2 regions of the Dankookia sp. P2 genome follow, and region 1 is predicted to be linked to the other one. Evidence: predicted binding sites of a transcription regulator. Region 1 holds the regulator's gene; the other holds the start of a gene.
What was found. The regulator LexA, encoded in region 1, represses DNA repair genes until DNA is damaged. The targets are predictions, from matches to a motif close to TGTTCTANNTANGTTC.
Positions count from the first base shown of each region.

Region 2: a site for LexA is predicted at 6,491-6,506, ahead of ACQ86J_RS31515 (DUF3072 domain-containing protein). Genes of this name have one in related genera too.

Region 1 is NZ_CP192581.1:249,504-259,187, forward strand. Features, by position in the region: gene trpC (indole-3-glycerol phosphate synthase TrpC) at 1-677, shown strand, start outside; gene moaC (cyclic pyranopterin monophosphate synthase MoaC) at 716-1,147, shown strand; partial or broken gene ACQ86J_RS01395 (molybdopterin molybdotransferase MoeA) at 1,212-2,416, shown strand; gene lexA (transcriptional repressor LexA) at 2,537-3,271, shown strand; gene ACQ86J_RS01405 (hypothetical protein) at 3,268-3,966, opposite strand; gene ACQ86J_RS01410 (hypothetical protein) at 3,999-4,631, opposite strand; gene ACQ86J_RS01415 (ComEC/Rec2 family competence protein) at 4,688-6,028, opposite strand; gene gltX (glutamate--tRNA ligase) at 6,347-7,744, shown strand; gene msrP (protein-methionine-sulfoxide reductase catalytic subunit MsrP) at 7,764-8,696, opposite strand; gene ACQ86J_RS01430 (hypothetical protein) at 8,874-9,569, opposite strand; gene ACQ86J_RS01435 (helix-turn-helix domain-containing protein) at 9,469-9,684, shown strand, end outside.
Region 2 is NZ_CP192581.1:5,299,502-5,309,185, reverse strand. Features, by position in the region: gene ACQ86J_RS31565 (hypothetical protein) at 1-179, shown strand, start outside; gene ACQ86J_RS31560 (Gfo/Idh/MocA family protein) at 154-1,083, shown strand; gene ACQ86J_RS31555 (hypothetical protein) at 1,413-1,676, opposite strand; gene ACQ86J_RS31550 (hypothetical protein) at 1,670-1,834, opposite strand; gene ACQ86J_RS31545 (tripartite tricarboxylate transporter substrate-binding protein) at 2,490-2,804, shown strand; gene ACQ86J_RS31540 (tripartite tricarboxylate transporter substrate-binding protein) at 2,708-3,124, shown strand; gene ACQ86J_RS31535 (hypothetical protein) at 3,732-4,103, opposite strand; gene ACQ86J_RS31530 (hypothetical protein) at 4,285-5,223, shown strand; gene ACQ86J_RS31525 (nitroreductase family protein) at 5,309-5,812, shown strand; gene ACQ86J_RS31520 (hypothetical protein) at 5,862-6,146, shown strand; gene ACQ86J_RS31515 (DUF3072 domain-containing protein) at 6,198-6,464, opposite strand; gene ACQ86J_RS31510 (extracellular catalytic domain type 1 short-chain-length polyhydroxyalkanoate depolymerase) at 6,653-7,495, shown strand; gene ACQ86J_RS31505 (hypothetical protein) at 7,507-7,959, shown strand; gene ACQ86J_RS31500 (aldo/keto reductase) at 8,004-8,642, shown strand; gene ACQ86J_RS31495 (aldo/keto reductase) at 8,656-8,979, shown strand; gene ACQ86J_RS31490 (ferritin-like domain-containing protein) at 9,085-9,627, shown strand.

The DNA.
Region 1 (9,684 bases):
AGGGCCGGGTCGGGCTGATCGCCGAGATCAAGCGCGCCTCGCCCTCCGGCGGGCTGATCCGCGATCCCTTTGAGCCGGCGAAGCTGGCCGAGGCCTATTGCGAGGGCGGCGCCACCTGCCTTTCGGTGCTGACCGACACGCCCTACTTCCAGGGCTCTGTGGAGCACCTGAAGCTGGCTCGCGCGGCCTGCCCGTTGCCGGTGCTGCGGAAGGACTTCATGGTTCATCCCTGGCAGGTCTACGAGGCCCGGGCGATGGGCGCCGACTGCGTCCTGCTGATTATGGCGGCGCTCAGCGACGAGCAGGCCGAGGAGCTTGAGGACCTGACCCACAGCCTCGACATGTCGGTGCTGGTCGAGGTGCACGACCAACGCGAACTCGACCGCGCGCTCGGCATGAACAGCCGGCTGATCGGCGTGAACAACCGAAATCTCAGGACCTTGCGGACAGATCTTGCCACCTCGGAGCAGTTGGTCCCGCAGGTGCCAGCAGACCGTATCCCGGTCGCCGAGAGCGGCATCCGCACCCCGGACGACGTGCGCCGCATGGCCGCCGCCGGCGCCCGCTGCATTCTGGTCGGCGAGCACATGATGCGCCAGCAGGATGTCACGGCGGCCGCGCACGAGCTTCGTCCACGCCCTCTAGCGATCTCTCAGGACCGGGGCACAGGCCATTGACCGGCTTCACCCATTTCGATGAGCAGGGTCGGGCTGTGATGGTCGACGTCTCGACCAAGATCGAGACCGATCGCGTCGCCGTCGCACGCGGCCGGGTGGTGATGGACCCGGCGACCCTGGCCCGCATTCAGGAAGGCCAGATCGGCAAGGGAGACGTCCTCGGCGTAGCTCGCCTAGCGGGCATCATGGCCGCCAAGCGCACCAGCGACCTGATCCCGCTCTGTCACCCATTGATGCTGTCGAAAGTCACGGTCGACCTCGTCGCGGCCCCGCCGAATGCGGTGGACATCGAGGCTTTGGTGAAGGTTGGCGGCCGCACCGGAGTCGAGATGGAAGCCCTGACAGCGGTCACGGTCGCGGCGCTGACGATCTATGACATGTGCAAGGCGATCGACCGCGGGATGCGGATAGACGCGGTGCGCCTGGTGCATAAATCGGGCGGAAAGTCCGGCACCTATGAGGCCGAGTGATCATGCGAGATGAAGCTCTCCTGCTGAGATTTGCTGCAGGAGCAATAGCTTCTGAGGAAATGCGATGATCTCGGTCGAGGAAGCCCGCAGCCGTATCCTGGCCAGCCTTGCCGCCACCCCGGCCGAGACGCTGCCGCTTGCCAGCGGCTGGAATCGCATTCTCGCCCGCCCCGTGCTGTCCCGGGTCACCCAGCCGCCGGCCGACGTCTCGGCGATGGATGGCTATGCCGTCCGCGCTGCCGAGGCGCTGGTGGGGGCGAGCCTGGACGTCATCGGCGCCGCCCCGGCCGGCCATCCTTTTGCCGGGGAGGTCGGCCCGGGTCAGGCGGTGCGGATCTTCACCGGTGCCTTCGTTCCCCCGGCGCCGATGCCATCCTGCTGCAGGAGGACGCCGAGGCGACGGGCAACCAAGTGCGGGTCACCGAGAGCGTCCGCCCCGGCCGCTGGATCCGCGCCCGTGGACTCGACTTCGCCGCCGGAGAGGAATTGCTGGCTGCCGGCAAGCGCCTGACCGCCCGCGACATCGGCTTGGCCGCCGCCGCCAACCATGCCTGGCTGGCGGTGCACCGGGCGCCACGGATCGGCATCCTGGCAACCGGCGACGAAATCGCCCTGCCCGGCGACCCGATCCCGACCGGCGGCATCGTCAGCAGCAATGCGCACGCCCTGGCCGCGCTGGTCCGCGCGACCGGCGCCGACCCGCTGGTGCTGCCGATCGCGCCCGACGATCGGGACGCCATCGCCCAGGCCGCCTCCGCCGCCCGTGCCTGCGACCTGCTGGTGACCACCGGCGGCGCCAGTGTCGGCGACCACGACCTGGTCCAGGCGGCGCTCGGTCCCCAGGGTTTCGATCTGGACTTCTGGCAGATTGCCATGCGGCCGGGGAAGCCGCTGATCTGGGGCCGGCTCGGCGCGACGCCGGTGCTGGGCCTACCGGGCAATCCCGTCTCCGCAATGGTCTGTGCCGTGCAGTTCCTGATCCCGGCGATCGAGCGCCTGTCCGGCTTGCCGGGTGGGCCACCGCGGACTCTGCGCGCCCTGGCCGGGCGCCGCTGGCAGAGAACGACCGGCGATCTCGACCATCTGCGGGCGACCTTCGCGCCGGGGCCGGACGGCCAGCCCGTCGCCACCCCCTTCCCGTTGCAGGACAGCTCCATGCTGAAGGTCCTCTCGCGGGCCGAGGCGCTGATCCTGCGCGCGCCGCGTGCCCCGGCCCTGCCCGCCGGGGCGATGGTGGAAGTCATCCCCTTGGGCGATCTCGGGATTTGAACGCCCGACCTGTGGAAAACCGTTTGACCCGACGCGGAGAACCTTCGTAGAACAGGCCGACTCGGTTGCCCCTTGTTCCCGCGTGGCGGGAGGGGCGCGGCCAAGGACGGAGGCGATACGGTGCTCACGCGCAAGCAGCACGAGCTGCTGATCTTCATCGACAAGCATCTGCGCCAGACCGGCTTCTCCCCTTCTTTCGAGGAGATGAAGGAGGCGCTGAAGCTGAAGTCCAAGTCGGGCATCCACCGCCTGATCACGGCGCTCGAGGAACGCGGCTTCCTGCGCCGCCGCGCCCATCGGGCCCGGGCACTGGAAGTGATCCGCCTGCCGGAAAACATGGCGCCGCGCCGCACCGCGGAGGCGGCGCAGCCTGCCGTCCCGGCCGCAGCCCGCGACCCGGCTTTCGCGCCGAACGTCATCCGGGGCAACTTCGCCGCAAACCTGCCCGGAGTGCCGAAGACAAGCGAAGCGGCGGCGGTGCAGCTGCCGCTCTATGGCCGCATTGCCGCGGGCTTGCCGATCGAGGCGCTGCGGGACTCCGGCAACAGCGTGGAAGTGCCGGCCGCCCTACTCGGCGGCGGGGAGCATTACGCATTGGAAGTTGCCGGCGATTCGATGGTGGAAGCCGGCATCCTGGACGGCGACACGGTCATCATCCGCCGCGGCGACACCGCCGACAATGGCTCCATCGTGGTGGCGCTGGTCGACGAGAACGAGGTGACGCTGAAGCGCCTGCGCCGCCGAGGCAACTCCATCGCCCTGGAAGCGGCCAATCCGCGCTACGAAACCCGGATTTTCGGACCGGACCGGGTCCGCGTGCAGGGCCGGTTGATCGGGCTGCTGCGGAAGTACTAGCCGATCCCGGCCGCTCGCAGGAACAGGGGCGCAGCCGGAACCATCCGGTCGCCCTCGGCGCACAGGAAGGCGCCCAGCGCCGGTTCCGGAACGGCGCGCAACTCGGTGTACTCGGCACAGCCGCTCGCGGCATGGCAGGCCGCCACCTCGGCGAAGCGTGCCGGCGTTTGCAACAGGAAAGCCAGGTCGTGCACCCCAGTCGCCGCGTGCTGCACCAGGGTGATGGCGCGGCAGTCGTCGACCCGCGACCAATCGAGCCCGATTTCCTCCGCCAGCTCGGTGCGGATCTGCCCGACTGCATCGACCTGCCCATCCCGCACGGCGCCGGCATCGACACTGCCGGCGGGCGGCGTCTGCCAGAGCCCGGCCTCATAGGTCGCGCCAAGCTGGCGACGGCCGAACAGGATGCCGTCCGGCATCCGTAGCACGCCACAGACCGCGAGCGGTCTCACCCCAAGAGCCGCGGCCAGCACCGGGTCGGCATAGGCCGCGACCGCCAAGCGGTACTCCACCAGCCGCCCGGCGATGCGTCCTGCAGCGAGACCGGTGACTGAGAAGACGCGGCCATTGAACAGCCGCCCGCGGGCCCGCACCTGCGCCGCCACCCAGGCGGCCTCGATCGCCGGCTCCAGCCCCGCGGCGACGTCGACCGTGCCCGGCAGCAACTCCACGGCGATGTCGGATGCCACTGGCATCGCGCGGTATCCTGACTGCATCTGCGCTGTCTCTACTCGATGGTGGCCGGCGGATCCTGGGATGGCGTGCCGCGCGGCACCGGGACGGACGGCACCCAGGGCCGGGTGCCGCGCGCGGCACGATCGCTCAGCACCCGCACCCCGCCCGGCTCCAACCAGATGGCATGCGCGCCGTTCCGCCAAACCGCAAAGCGGTCCACCACCTGCGCGGCGCAATGTCCGCGCACCGGCTCGGCCGAGACCACCAGCGCTGCGGCGGCGCAAGCCTCCGCCGGCGCAGCGCCGCGCAGCAGCACGGCGGCGGGTGCATCCGGCGCCGGCTGCAGCACGCAGGTCCCGGTGGTGCAGGCGATCCCTTCGGCGCTGAACCTTCCGGCCTTCGGCAGCAACGTGTCCCCGGTCGCCCCATACAGCCGCGACCAATCTCCTCGTGTCAGCCCGGAAGCCCCGGCCAGCTTCTGGACCGCCAGCCCCTGCCCCGCCCGCAGCCCGATCAGCCGCGCATCGGCCGAGACCAGGATGTCCGGCGGCCGCTGCCAAGCGCCACTCGCCAGGCCGAGCAGCAACAGCGGCACACCTAATAATCGCCAGCGCGCGCGCCACAGGCAGAGCCAGAGCGTACCAAAGGTGCAGAGACCGAGGCCCCAGGCCGGGATCGGCGGCACCGTCAGCGCCGCGCCCGGCCAGTCGGCGACCCAGCGGGCGATGGCCAGGATGCCCTCTACCCCCAGCCCATCGGAACCAGGGCGAGATCCTCCAGCCCGAAGGGCATCAGCGCCGCCGCCGCCATGCCGGCCGGCATCACCAGCGCCGAGGTCAGCGGCACCGCCAGCGCATTGGCCGCGACGCCGTAAAGCTGCAGCCGGCCGAAATGGTGGAGGCCGAACGGCGTCGTCGCCGCACCGGCGAGCACCGAGGTCGCAAGCACGCCGCAGGCCGCCAGCGCCAGCCGCTGACGCCAGGCGCCACGCCCCGGCTTCGGCAGATGCGGCCGCAGCGCGTCCCAGCCGGCGATCAGGGCGAGCACCGCGGCGAAGCTCATCTGGAAGCTGGCGCCGAGCACCGCCGCCGGTTGCAGCAGCAGCACTGCCGCGGCAGCAAGGGCCCAGGCGCGCAGGCTGAGGGCCCGCCGCCCCGTCAGCAGCGCCAGCGTCGCCAGCGCCGCCATGGCGAAGCTGCGCTGCATCGGCACCGCGCAGCCGGTCACCAGCAGGTAGAGCCCACCGACCGTGAGCGCGCCCAGCGCCGCGATCGCCTTCCCCGACAGCCGCAGCGCCACCCACGGAAGCAACGCCAGTAGCCACCGCAGCAGCCCGAAGCTGAGCCCCATGACGATCGCGATGTGCAGGCCGGAGACACCGAGCAGATGCGCCAAGCCGCTGTCCCGCATGGCGCTGAGATCAGCCACCGGGATGGCGCTCTGCCCACCGGTCAGCAGCGCTGCGGCGACCGCGCCGGCGGCGCCGGGGATGGCGCCGGTCACACGGGCCTCGATCTTCGCGCGCAGTCCGGCCAGCAGCGGCGCCCCCGCCTCGCCTGGCGTCAGCTCGGCGCGGCCCAAAGCGAAGCCACTGCCCGCCAGGCCGGAGAACCACGCGGCGCGCTGGAAGTCCCAGGCGCCGGGATAGGCGGGCGCCGCCGGGGCCCGGACAAGCGCGCGTACACGGATCAGGTCACCCGGCTGCGGCTCGGCAGGGTCGTCATGCTTCAGGCGGATGCGGACGTGCCGGTCGAGCGGCGCGCCACCGTCCAGCCGCGGCGCCTCCAGCGTCAGCCGGCGTCCCTCGGGCAGCAGCTCGACCGCGGCGATCCGGGCTTCGATGAGGGTGGCGCCGCGCGGCAGGTCCGGCATCGGTGGTTGCCGCCCGGCTTGCCAGGAGGCCATGCCGAAGCCAAGCGCCGCCGCCGCCGCGAGGCCCACCGCCCACCCGGCAAGTGGCCAGCGCGCCGCGGTCCAGATCGCCAGGGCCAGCAGCGGCGGCGCCAGCCAGATCGTTGCCGCGGCCGGTTCGGCCGGCAGGGCGAAATACAGCAGGATGCCGGTGCCAAGGGCAACCGCCAACCAGGGCGCCAGCCGGCCACGTTCCGCCGCCAGCAGGCTGAATGAACCGGCCAGGGCGGAGGACTGCCGGCCGACCCATTCCGCGCCAGAGCGTGCGATGGAATTGACACCGGAGTCGCATACGGGCAGCGACTCGGGCTTCTCAACCCTTAACTGCATATAAGAGGCCGCATACCCCATTTGATCGACGAAACGTGATCGATACAAAGAAGCTCGAAGTACGAGGGCGGCACGAGACGATTTCCCGAACAGCAGGTTCTGGACTACTGAGCCTGCCCGCATGGCGCCGCGGCGCGGCGCAGCCCTGGGAACCGCACCATGTCCGTCCGTACCCGCTTCGCGCCCTCCCCGACCGGCTACCTGCATATCGGCGGGGCGCGCACCGCGCTCTTCAACTATCTCTTCGCGCGCCACCACGGCGGCCAGTACCTGCTGCGGGTCGAGGATACCGACCGCCAGCGCAGCACGCAGGAGGCGGTGCAGCAGATCCTCGACAGCCTCGACTGGCTACGGCTGAGCCCGGACGAGCCGCCGGTCTTCCAAACCGCGAACGAGGCCCGCCACGCGGCCGTGGCGCGCGAGCTGCTGGCGAAGGGCCAAGCCTACTTGGCCTATGACACGCCGGAGGAACTGACGGCGATGCGCGCAGCGGCCGAGGCGGCCAAGCGTCCCTTCAAGTATGACGGCACCCGCTGGATCGCGCTCGATCCAAAGGACGCGCCGAGCGTCGCGCCGGCCATCCGCATCAAGGCCCCGAAGGGCGGGGAGACGCTGGTCGCCGACCTGGTGCAGGGCGAGGTGCGCGTCGCCAATACCGAGCTCGACGACATGATCATCCTGCGCTCGGACGGCACGCCGACCTATCTGCATGCGGTCGTGGTAGACGACCACGACATGCGGATCACCCATGTCATCCGCGGCGACGACCACCTGACCAACACCTTCCGCCAGTGCATGGTCTATGACGCCATGGGCTGGCAACGGCCGAAATCCGCGCATATTCCGCTGATCCACGGGGCGGATGGCGCCAAACTTTCGAAGCGGCACGGCGCGGTCGGCGCGCTCGAGTTTCGCGAGCAGGGCTTCCTACCCGAGGCGGTCTGCAACTACCTGCTCCGGCTCGGCTGGGGCCATGGGGATGAGGAACACATTCCGCGCGACCGGGCGATCGCGCTGTTCGACCTGGGCGGCGTCGGCCGCGCGGCCTCGCGCATGGATTACGTCAAGCTGACGCATCTGAACGGCATCTACCTGCGCGCCGCCGACGACGACCGGCTGACCGCCGAGGTGCTGGCCCGGCTGGCGAAGCATAAGGTCGATTTCGGCACTTCAGGCGGTGACCGCGTGCGGGCGCTGATGCCGGTGCTGAAGGAACGCGCGAAGACGCTGGAGGAGCTTGCCAGCTTCGCTGCCTTCGCCGCGGTCGAGGGCCCGCCGCCTATGGATGCCAAGGCTGCGGCCCTGCTGACGCCGGAGGCCAAGGCTCGGCTGGCCGACTTGGCGCAGTTCCTGACCGACGCTCCCTGGGAGCGTGCCGACCTTGAAAGCTGGCTGCGCGACTACGCCGAGGTGAAAGGCGTCAAGCTCGGCCAAGTCGCCCAGCCGCTGCGCATAGCACTGTCCGGGAGCACACAGAGCCCGCCGATCGATGCAGTGCTCTGGGCACTGGGCCGGACCGAGGCGATGGATCGCATCCTGGCGGCGACGGGGGAATAGCCCCCGCCACCGCCACGGCTCAGGCCCAAAGCCGCTCCTTCTGCAGGTTGGTGTAGAGGCCGGCGACGAACTCGCCATATCCGTTGAAGAGTTGGGTCGGAATGCGCTCGCCCGACCCCAGCACCCGCTCGCTCGCCTGACTCCAGCGTGGGTGGGAGACCTCCGGATTCACATTGGCCCAGAAGCCATACTCAGAGGCTTGGATCGCCTCCCAGAAGGTCTTCGGCCGCTGTGCTACCAGGCTGATCCGCACCAGCGACTTGCCGGCCTTGAAGCCGTATTTCCAGGGCTGGTGGAAGCGGACCGGGCCGCCATTCTGCGGCGGCAGTGGCTTGCCATAGGCGCCGGTGACCAGGAAAGAGAGATCGTTCGCCGCCTCGTCGACCGTGCAGGCTTCGATATAAGGCCACGGATACCAGGACTGCCGCAGCCCGGGCATGGCGGCGGGCAGCGCCGCGGTTTCAAAGCGGACGTATTTCGCCTCCGACTTGGGGCCAACCGCCTTGAGTAGCGCCGCAATGGGGAAGCCAGTCCAGGGGACCACCATCGACCAGGCCTCGACGCAGCGCAGCCGGTAGACCCGCTCCTCCATCGGCATGGTCTTCAGCAATTCCTCGATGTCGAATCCACGCGGGTTGTCGACCAGCCCGTCGACCTTCACCGTCCAGGGTCGCTGCGGCAGCTTCTGGGCCGCACGGTGGATGCCCTTGTCGGTACCGAACTCGTAATAGTTGTTGTAGGTCGTCGCGTCCTTCTCCGCGGTGATCTCCCGGCCCGCCAGGTAGCGCGGGTTGCGGGCGGGCGGCGCATCCTGGGCGAAGGCCGGCAGGGCGATGCTGCCGGCGCCGAGGCCGGCGGCGGCCTTCAGGGCAGCGCGGCGGCCGAAGACCAGGGCCTCGGCGGTGGCGTCCCGGTCGGGGATTTCCCAGCCGCGTGGAATCCGGATCAGCATCGCAGGTCTCCGTAGCGCTTGTCGGAAAAGGGGCCGGGTGGGGCCGTCGTCAGGCACGGCCGCCCTCCTGCTGGCTGTTTCGCCGCGGCCCCGTCTGGCGTTACGCTGCGCAGGCCGGTGGCGGATGCGTTACGCAAGGCAATCATGAACGAGGCATGTGTACTTTATGATTGTACTCTAAGTGGCGCACACTATCATGTGACCTAACAAAGCGTTGTAGCTTTCGGAGATCACATGCGCATTGCAGTCGCCGCCGATATGGGTTCCACCGCCGACCTCGAAGCCGCCCTGGCCGAGTTCGGCGTCCTGTGCGACCCGGCCGAGAGCATCGGCGAACTGCCCTCCATCGTTGCCCTCAGCGGTCCGTACGACCTGGTGCTTCTGCGGGTCGGTCAGCCGCTGCGAAATGCCCTGCCGGCTCTGCGCGACCTGCGTCGCCGCGGCATGACCCTGCCGGTGATCCTGTCCTGCACCGGCCCGGCAGCGCCGGAGGAGGAAGAGGCCGCGCTGCATGCCGGGGCCGACGACGTCCTCTTCCACCCGGTCCGCCTGCCGGTGCTGCATGCCCGGATGCAGGCCATGGCGCGCCGGGCACGCGGCTACGCTTCGGCCGAGCTGGTCTGCGGCAACGTTACCCTGGACCAGGAACAGCATGCGGTCATGGTCGACGGCAAGCGGGTCAACCTGACCGCACGCGAGTTCGACTTCCTTGAGACCCTGATGCTCCACAAGGGCGTCCTGCTGACCAAGGAACGCTTCATGACCCGGCTCTATGCCGATCCGGAGGCGCCGGATCTCGAAGATCGTCGATGTCTTCGTCTGCAAGCTGCGGCGGAAGCTGACGGCCTCGGGCGCTGCCGAGATAATCCGCACCGTCTGGGGCCGCGGCTACGTGGTCTTCGAGCCATCCGCCAGCGCGATCGAGGCCGCACGGCAGACCCGGCAGCCGGATGCCGAACCCGCGCCGCGCGGCTGGGTCCGCCGTGCG
Region 2 (9,684 bases), 1.3 Mb from region 1:
CGCCAGCCCCGCTGCCGCCCGAGGAGCGTGTCGGCTTCGCGATCATCGGCCTTGGCCGAATCAGCCTGGAACAAGCGCTGCCTGCCTTTGCCGAATGCCGGATGGCCCGGCCGGTGGCCCTGGTCAGCGGATCCCCGGAAAAAGGCGCGCCTGGTGGCGCGGCAATACGGCATCCGTGACGCGGCCGTGCATGGTTACGACCAGTTCGAACGGCTACGCGATGACCCGGCGGTGCAGGCGGTCTACATCGCCCTGCCCAATGCTATGCACCGTGGCTTCACCGAACGCGCGGCGGCCATCGGCAAGCATGTGCTGACCGAGAAGCCGATGGCCACCAGCAGCGAGGATTGTACGGCGATGATAACCGCCTGCGCCCGCGCCGATGTGCGGCTGATGGTCGCCTATCGCTGCCAGTACGAACAGGTGAACCGCGCGGCGATCCGCGCCGCGCAGGGTGGTGCGCTGGGCAAGCCGCGATTCTTCCAAGCCGCCAACCTTCAGGCCAACGGACCCGGCCCGCAGTGGCGCTACAGCCGGGCCCTGGCCGGCGGCGGCGCCTTACCGGATATCGGGCTCTACTGCCTGAATGCCGCGCGCTACCTGAGCAATGAGGAGCCCGTCGAGGTCGTCGCTCAGGCCTACAGCCCGCCCAATGACGAGCGCTTCCGCGAGGTGGAGGAAAGCATGTCTTTCACTCTACGATTTCCCTCCGGCCTGCTTGCCCAGGCACAGTCTAGCTACGGCGCCTTCCAGGAAAAGTCGCTGCGGCTGCACGGCGAGCGGGGCAGCCTGATGATCGAGGACGCCTTCGCCTACAAGGGCCAGCGGCTGCATTTGTTCCGGCGCGACGGCGAAGTTGGCAGCGAGCAGGTGCCGCAGCTTCATTCGCGCAACCAGTTCGCGCTCGAGATCGATCACATGGCCCGCTGCGTGCGGGAGTCGCGTCAGCCCCACACACCAGGCGAGGAGGGCCTGCGCGACCAGCAGGATCATGGAGGCGATCATGCGCGCGGCGCAGAGCGGTCGCCCGCAAGCGATCGCGCCCCTCCCGGCGGAAACCCAGACGCGCGGCCCCTCGCCTGATCCGAGTTGACCTGGAGGCATCAATCACTGCTGGGCGAACCGCAGCGGGCTTCAAGCGCTGAGGCGCGCACGCGCCGCGCCAAGGCGCGCATGCATTGTCACGGAGCTATTGATGACCCACACGATCTCGCCTAATTTTGCCGACGTTGCTGCTGCTCGGCCTAGCTTCCTGCGAGCAGCCGGGTCCGGCGGAGCGCGCCGGCCGGAGCCTGGACAAGGTGGGACAAGGCGTCAGGGATACCGTCGATCCGCCACGCGGCCCGGTGGAACGGCTGGGCCGTTCGGTAGATCGTGCGGTGAACTGAGGAGCTGAATAGGCTCGGGCGGCGTTAGATGCGCCGCTCGGGCTCATGCCGCTGGTGGAGCGATCCCGGCCCCTCACCATCACTGATCATGTCGTGCAGCACGGCTGCAGCCAGCGACGGTGTGAAGGGCTTGGCGAGAAAACGGGATCCATCCACGGCCTGTCCGTCTTCCGCGCCGCCATATCGGCCGGAGGCATAGACCACGGGCAGTTGCGGCCGGATGACGCGCGCCGCACGTGCCAAGGCAAACCCATCCGACCCGCCGGGCAGGTTGATATCGGTCAGCATCGCCGAGATGTCGTCGCGGTCGCAGACCAGGTCAGCGCTTCCTTCGCGTCGGCCGCTTCGAGCACTTCGAAGCCGCCATCGCTGAGCGCATCCACCAATGTCAGTCGTACCAGGAAGTCATCCTCTACGACAAGCAATACGGGTGATTCGGCCTGCATTCCTCGGGTTCCCCGCCTTGCACTAGGCAAGCGCCGATAGCGGGCTCCGTTGCCATTGCGTCCATGTGACGAGCGCGTGACTTACGTCGCGGCCACGCGTTCGATGCAGGTGTCGTGTCCGGAAGGAAGGTTTGCGGTCTGCGCGAATCACCTTTCCACACTTGATGAAACGGCGATGCCACGATCACTCCGCTGGACGTCGTCGACCCGCGTCGCGGATGAAACACCAGAACGCGACTGCTAGGTCCTATTCGAAGTGATGGTGCCGCCCCGCCATCTGGAAAGACGGCCCGACAGGGCGGTGACGGCAAGGTGAGCCTACCCCACACCACCCAGGAGGCTGCGCGCACACCTACTGCGGCCATTTCGTCTCGCTCATTGTCACGCTGCCCTGACGAATGCCCCCGCCTCAGCTTTGCGACGGAACCGAGGATTTGCGGGCCGTGCTACCCTGGGCTGCCGCAAAACCGACCAGATGAGGCATTAGGCTGGTCTGGATTGGGGAGTGAGACTTCCATGCGCCGCTTGTCCCGCCGAGCCCTTATCGCCGCCTGGCCCCTGCTGGCTGGAGCGATGCCGGTGCCTGGGCAGAGCGCGGAAGCAGTGCTCTATCCATCCGCGCCGGTCACGCTGGTTGTGCCCTTCTCAGCCGGCGGTGCGGCAGATATTGCCCGCGCGGCTGCTGGTCCGGCATGTCCAGCGGCACCTGCCGAACCCACGCGCAAGCCTGCTGGTCGAGAACCGGCCCGGTGCCTCGGGCGCGGTGGGGACCCAGTTCGTCGCCAAGGCAAGACCGGACGGCCAGACCCTGCTGCTCGCCCGCGTCGCCTCCTCGGCCATCCTGCCGGCCACCGACCCGCGCACGCCCTATGCCTGGGACGAGTTCACCATGCTTGGCCTGCTCGAGGAAACGCCTTTCGTCCTCTGCGTGCGGGCCGATCTCGCCTTGGGAGAGCGCTGCGCGACCTGATCACGGCGCTGCGGGAGCAGCCCGGGCGCATCCCCTTCGCCACGACAGGACCGGCGACCTTGCTCGATCTTGGCGTCCGCCACCTCTTTGCCACCGCGGGCCTGCCGATCGATGCCGGCTTCGCGGTGCCCTTCCGGGGTGGTGGTGACGCCGTCGTTGGCCTGCTGGAGGGACGGGCGCAGTTCCTCGGCACCAATCTCAGCGATGCGCTACCCGCGCTGCGGGACGGCAGGCTGCGCGGCCTGGTGATCGGAACCAATGAGCGGCTGAGGATCCTCCCCGCCATCGCCACGGCACGGGAGGCGGAGGTGCTGGCCTGACCGGCGTCACGGGCTGGAGCGCACTGTTCGCTCCCCCGGCTCTCGAGGAAGAGGCGCAGCGGAGCTGGGTCACCGCGCTGGCCGCACTGCGGAACGACCAGGCCTGGCCGGAAGCCGTTCGCGGCGCCGGGGGATTCCTCGCCTGCTCACGCCGGACGAAACGCGCGCCTATATACGCGGCCAGGTCACCTTCTACCGTGACCTGGGGCGCCGGCTCGGCCTGATCTGAGGCGCAATGCCCGCCTGAATCCCCGGCTCGAACCGTTCTGGCCCCAGTGTCTCGAAGGTCACATTGTTGCCGTGGCGCCAAGGCGCTTAGGAACGTGAGAGGAAATTTACGACGGCTCGCGGCACTAGGGGAGCGTGGCAGGCCGGCATGGCCTGCACCGGGTGGGCCCTCCTGTGCCCTGCCCGTGCGCAATAGCAGGCCGGAGCCCTCCCTTGCCCCCGTACTCCCAGTGCCGTCCCCTGGTCCGCTGCTGCGCCCCGCACAGGGATCGGGCCGCTTCTGGCCGTCATGCTGGGAGTTACCCTGCCCAGCCTGGTTGCCGTCTTGATGGTGATTATCGGCAATGGCGGCGAGTTCTCCCTACGGGATGGACGGGCCCTACATCCACATGGCGATGGCCGACCAGATCCGGCAGGGGACTACGGCCTCAACCCGGGTGAGCCGGCCTCGCCGAGTTCCTCGATCCTCTACCCCTTCCTGCTCGCGCTGCTGACCCCCCTGCCCTTCGGCGCGGCGACCAGCCTGATCTTCTGCCTTGCGGCCAATGCCGGCTCGGCGGTGCTGCTCTGCCTGATCGCCACCGAATGCGGGATCCGGCTGCGGGCGGTGGCGCCGGCCTACCTCGCGCTGATGGCGGCGGCCATGTCGCTCGGCCTCAACCTGGTCGGTCTCGCCATGGGTGGCCTGGAACATGCGCCGCAGGTCACCTTCAGCCTGGCCGCCCTGCTCGGCCTCGTGCGGTTCTGCCATCGCGGCCGGGCGGAGGCCTGGTGGATCGCCGCCCTGGTCCTGCTGCCGCTGCTGCGCTTCGAGACCGGGTCCATCACCCTGGGCTGCGTGCTGGTCATGCTGGCCCTTGGCCGCTGGCGGCTGGGGGCGGTGACCATCGGCCTCAGCCTGCTGGTGCTGGGCGGCTTCTTCGCCACCATGCATGCGCTGGGCCTGCCGGCGCTGCCGCAATCGGTGCTCGACCGTTCGATGGTCGCGGGCACCGGCGCGCACACCGATTGGCGGCGGTTGCCCGGCCGGCTTCATCTGGATCCTCTACACCAATCTGCGGGTCAACCTGCTGAGCCATGGCGGCGCGCATATCCTGCTCGGCCTGCTGGTGACCGCCTGGGGGACCGTGGTCGGGCTTGGCCCGCGCAATGCCACCTTCCGCTGGACCAGCCCGCTGGCCGGTTTCGATGGGCGCGACCGCGCCAGGATCGCTGCGGCGATGCTGTTTGCCTGTGCCGGCCTTGCACATGTTCTGGCCGGCAGCCTGGTCTCAATCTCGCGCTACGAAGTCTACGTCGTCGTGCTCGGCCTCGGCGCCATGCTGGTGGTTTTCGACCGTCCGGCGGCGACGCTATTCGGCCGCATGGGGGCTTGGACCTGTGCCGCGGTCTGCGCCTCCTTCCTGCTCGGCGGCGCCGGCTACGCACTGCGGAGCATCGATGCGGTGAAGTCGGCCCAGGCGCTGCACGCGACCGACGACCAGATGGCCCGCTTCGTCACGGAATACTGGCGCGGGCCGGTTATGGTCACGCGCTGGGGGCGGATCAATTGGCGCAACCCCAATGTCGTGGCGCCGATGCCGCCCCCTTCCGTGGCAATCCCCGAGGCGGTGCAGATCGCCCAGGCGGAGGCCGAGGCTGCGCGGCGCGGCATCGGTCTGGCCCTGCTGTATGACGGCGGCGGTACGGTGGAACCGCCGGCCTGGCACCCGGTGGCGCGGCTGGCGGCACGGCGGATCGGCGCCGGGGAGACCAATTCTGGCATCACGCTCTATGCGGTGACCGGCGACGACGTGCCGCGCATCCAGGCAGCGCTGCGGGACTTCGCCCCCACCGTGCCGGCGATCACCATGCTGGAGATGCTTCCCTGAATCGGCCCCCTTCCGCCGCTGGTGGCGCCGCCGAGGCTTGCCACCGGCGGCGTTGCCGTTAGCCTCGCCGGAAAGCGAGGATTGGTTGCATGGACAGCATGCCCCTACCACCACCCAGCAGGCGGCGCTCGCGGCGCGCTATGGCGCCGCCGTGCCGATGGCCGGCCCGTGGAATTCTACCATCGCGGGAATGCTGGACCACCGCTCGGTACGCGGCTACCGGCCGGACGCCCTGCCACCCGGCACCCTGGAGACGCTGGTGGCGGCCGCACAATCCGCCGCCACCTCCTCCAACCTGCAGACCTGGTCGGTCGTCTCGGTGGAGGATCCGGCGGCGCGGGCAGTGATGGCAGAGATCGCCGGCGGTCAGAAGCACATCCTGGAGTGCCCGCTTTTCCTGGTCTTCCTCGCCGATGTCGGCCGCAACGACCGGTTGGGAATCGAGGAGGGTAGGCTGCTGGCCGGCATGCCTTACTTGGAGACCTTCCTAGTGGCAGCGATCGATGCCGCTCTGGCGGCGCAGAACGCCGTGGTGGCGGCCGAGAAGTCCGGGCCTGTCCACCGTCTATATCGGGGCGCTTCGCAATGATCCGCAGCGGGTGGCGGACACGCTTGGCCTGCCACCGGGAGCCGCCGGCGTGTTCGGGCTGTGCGTCGGCTATGCAAAGCACGGGTCGGAAGGCGAGGTGAAGCCGCGCCTCCCGCAAGCCGTCACCCTGCATCGAGGTCGCTACGATGCCTCGGGCGAGACCGCAGCGCGTGCCGCCTACGATGCCGAAATGAGCGGTTTCTCCCAGCGCAACGAGATGGCGGCGGATACCTGGACCGCCCGAGTCATTGCCCGCATCGGCACCATCAAGGCGCTGCGCGGGCGCGACCGGTTGGCCGCCGCCTTGAACGCGCTGGGCTTCCCGCTGAAGTAGCCACCGCGCGGGCCGCGCCGGTGATCCGGACGCGGCCCGGCCTTCATGCGCTCAGTGATCCCGGCCGCGGCCGGTCCTGGCCTGCAACTCGTCGATCCGGCGCGAGGCATCGGCCTTGCTGAGGTCGGGGTCGAATTCCTCGCCGGCCTCCTCGCTCAGCGTCTTTAGGTAGCTTGCCTGAGCACCAGTCATCCGCTCGTCGCCCGTGGTCCAGTCATCCGGATCCTTGATGGTGTTCGACCCGGGCTCCGGATCGCGCTTCGGGTTCTCGGGCGCGTGCTCAGGGGCATGCTGGGCTGGAGCGGGGTGCTTCGCCATAGGTCGGGCTTCCTCTGCCATTTCAGTGTTCACTTAACGTTCGCCCTGGCGCAGTGGTTCCTGGCGCCCCATCTGAAGCTCATGCTGCAATGCAACAATAATACATGCTGCGATGCAGCGAAACTTGCCTCCACGCTTCACGCTGGTCATGGCGCCGCCGCGCGCGGCGTCCTGGAAGGACCACCGCCTTGAATCCCAGCCGCATCGACATTGCTGATCTCGTCCGCCGCAGCCAGGCCATGGCGCAGGGCACCGGCTTCACCACCGGCAGCCTGGGCGGCGCCCCGCCCGGCGACGGAGCGCTCACCGAGGTGAGCGGCTTCGGCAGCAATCCGGGCCAGCTGCGCATGCTGGAATTCATCCCCGAAAGGCTGTCCACCGGGGCGCCCCTGGTCGTCGCCCTGCATGGCTGCACCCAGGGCGCCGGCGGCTATGACCACGGCACCGGCTGGTCCAGTCTGGCTGCGCGCCGCGGCTTCGCCCTGCTGCTGCCGGAACAGCGGACGGCGAACAATGCCAATCGCTGCTTCAACTGGTTCGAGCCGGGCGACACCCGGCGCGACCGCGGCGAGGCCGCCTCCATCCGGCAGATGGTCGCGCATATGATCACCCGCCACCGGCTGGACCCGCAGCGTGTCTTCGTCACCGGCCTCTCGGCCGGCGGCGCCATGACCTCGGTCATGCTCGCCACCTATCCTGAGGTCTTCGCCGCGGGCGCCATCCTGGCCGGCCTGCCGCATGGCGCGGCGCAGTCGATGCCGGAGGCATTCGAGGCCATGGCGACCGGCCGGCCACGCCCTGCCGCCGAGCGGGCAGCGGCGGTACGCGAGGCCTCGCCACATCGCGGTCCCTGGCCCCGCATCGCCATCTGGCAGGGCGATGCGGACATCACCGTACGGCCGGCCAATGCGGCGGAAATCCTGAAGCAATGGCGCACGCTGCACGGGCTGGACAGCCTGCCGGAAGCGGGCGCCCCGCTCGGCCGGGCGCACCGCGTCGAGCTTGGCGCGGCGCAGACGGCAGCCCGCTGATCGAGCACCACATGATTGCCGGCATGGGGCATGGCGTGCCGATCGCCCCGGGCGCCGAAGCGGCCAATGGCGAGGCGCCTGTCGGCGCGGCGGCACCCTTCATCCTGGATGTCGGGGTGGCCTCGACCACCGCCATCGCCGATTTCTTCGGCCTGGGCGAGGCCGCCCCCCGCCCGGCCGCCGCGCCTCGGCCCCGGCCGGAGCGGGTCGAGCCTGAACCCCCTGCCCAGCCAAGCTGGCTCGACCGCATCATCGCGGTCGGCCGCGACGGCATCGCGCATGTGGCGCCGGCGGTGCCAAAGGCCGCGGAGGCTCCCGCGGCCTGGCTGAAGAAGCTGCTGCCGGACGAGGCGCCGAAGCGCCCCGAGGCGCCACCGCCGGAGGCGCCGGCGGCCGGCGGGCGGGTCGATCCCGGCCGGGTCATCCGTCGCGCGCTCCGCGCTGCGGGCCTGCTGGACCGCTGACCGCGCCGCCGGCATCCTGGCCGCCGAGCACGAGGAGAAACGTCATGCAGCACCGCAACCTGGGGCGCAGCGGGATCGCCGTCCCGCCCATCGTCTTCGGCGGCAACGTCTTCGGCTGGACGTTGGACAAGGCGGCGTCCTTCCGCATCCTCGACCGGCTGGTCGATGTCGGGCTGACCGGCATCGACACCGCGGATGTCTATTCCGCCTGGGTGCCGGGCAACCAGGGCGGCGAGTCGGAGGCGATCATCGGCGAGTGGCTGGCCGCGCGCGGCGCCCGGTCGAAGGTGACCATACTGACCAAGGTCGGGATGCAGATGGGCCCGCGCGATGCCGCCGGGAACGGCCCGAAGCACGCCGTCGGCCTATCGCGCCGCTGGATCATGGAAAGCGTCGATGCATCCCTGAAGCGGCTGCGGACCGATGTCATCGACCTTTACCAGGCGCACAAGGACGACCCCGAGACGCCGCTCGAGGAGACGCTGTCGGCCTTCGCCGACCTGATCAAGGCCGGCAAGGTGCGCGCCATCGGCGCATCCAACTACGGCGCGGCGCGGTTGGAGGAAGCGCTGGCGACGAGCAAGAGGCTTGGCCTGCCGCGCTATGAGACCATGCAGCCGCAATACAACCTGATGGAGCGCGAGGGATCTCGAGGCCGAGCTCGGCCCGCTCTGCCACCGTGAGGGCGTCGGCGTCATCAACTACTATGCCCTCGCCTCCGGCTTCCTCTCCGGCAAGTACCGCTCGGCGGCGGATTTCGGGAAGAGCGCGCGCGGCGGCGGCATGGCGAAGTACCTGACGCCGCGCGGCCATGCGGTGCTCGATGCGCTCGATGCGGTGGCCCGCGAGATGTCGGCGACGCCGGCCCAGGTGGCGCTCGGCTGGCTGCTGGCCAAGCCCGTCGTCACCGCGCCGATTGCGAGCGCGACGAACGACGCGCAGATCGACGACTTGGTGAAGGCGGCATCGCTCAGGCTGTCGCCCGACGCGGTGGCGAAGCTGGACGCTGCCAGCGCCTGAAAAGTGTTGGGCTGCCGCGCCGGAACGGGCGGCAACCCGCCCCCGCCCCAGCCCGTTCCCGCCCCGACGCGGCCATCCCGGCCGCGACGATCGGGGAAACGGCAGATGGACGAGATCACCAAACTGATGGTCGAGCAGCTCCGCGATGCCTATAGCGCGGAGAAGCAGGGCCTGCGCAGCATGTCGCGTTTGGGCAAGAAGGCGAGTGCGCAATCGCTAAAGGACGCGCTGCAGACGCACGCTGAGGAGACCGAGGGCCAGGTCGAGCGGCTGGAGAAGGCGCTCGAGATGCTGGGCGGCAAGGCCGGCCGCAAGGTCTGCGAGGCAATGCGCGGCATCCTTGAGGAGGCGCAACATGAGCTCGAGGACCAGGAGAAGGGGCCGGTCTACGACATGCTGCTGACGGCTGCGATCCAGAAGGTCGAGCACTACGAGATCGCCGCCTACGGCACGCTGGCCACGCTGGCAAAGTCGGCCGGCCAGACGGAACTCGGCGAGCTTCTCGGGCAGACGCTCGCCGAGGAGAAGAAGACCGACGAACTGCTGACCCAGCTTGCCGAGCGCGAGATCAACACGGCCGCGATTGAGTCGATGCAGGCGCCGGAAGCAGCGAACGACAGGCGCGGCGGCAGCAAGAAGTCTGCCTGACCTGATCGCCAGCGGCGGGCAGCGATGCCCGCCGCACGCTTTCGGGAAATGCGGGCG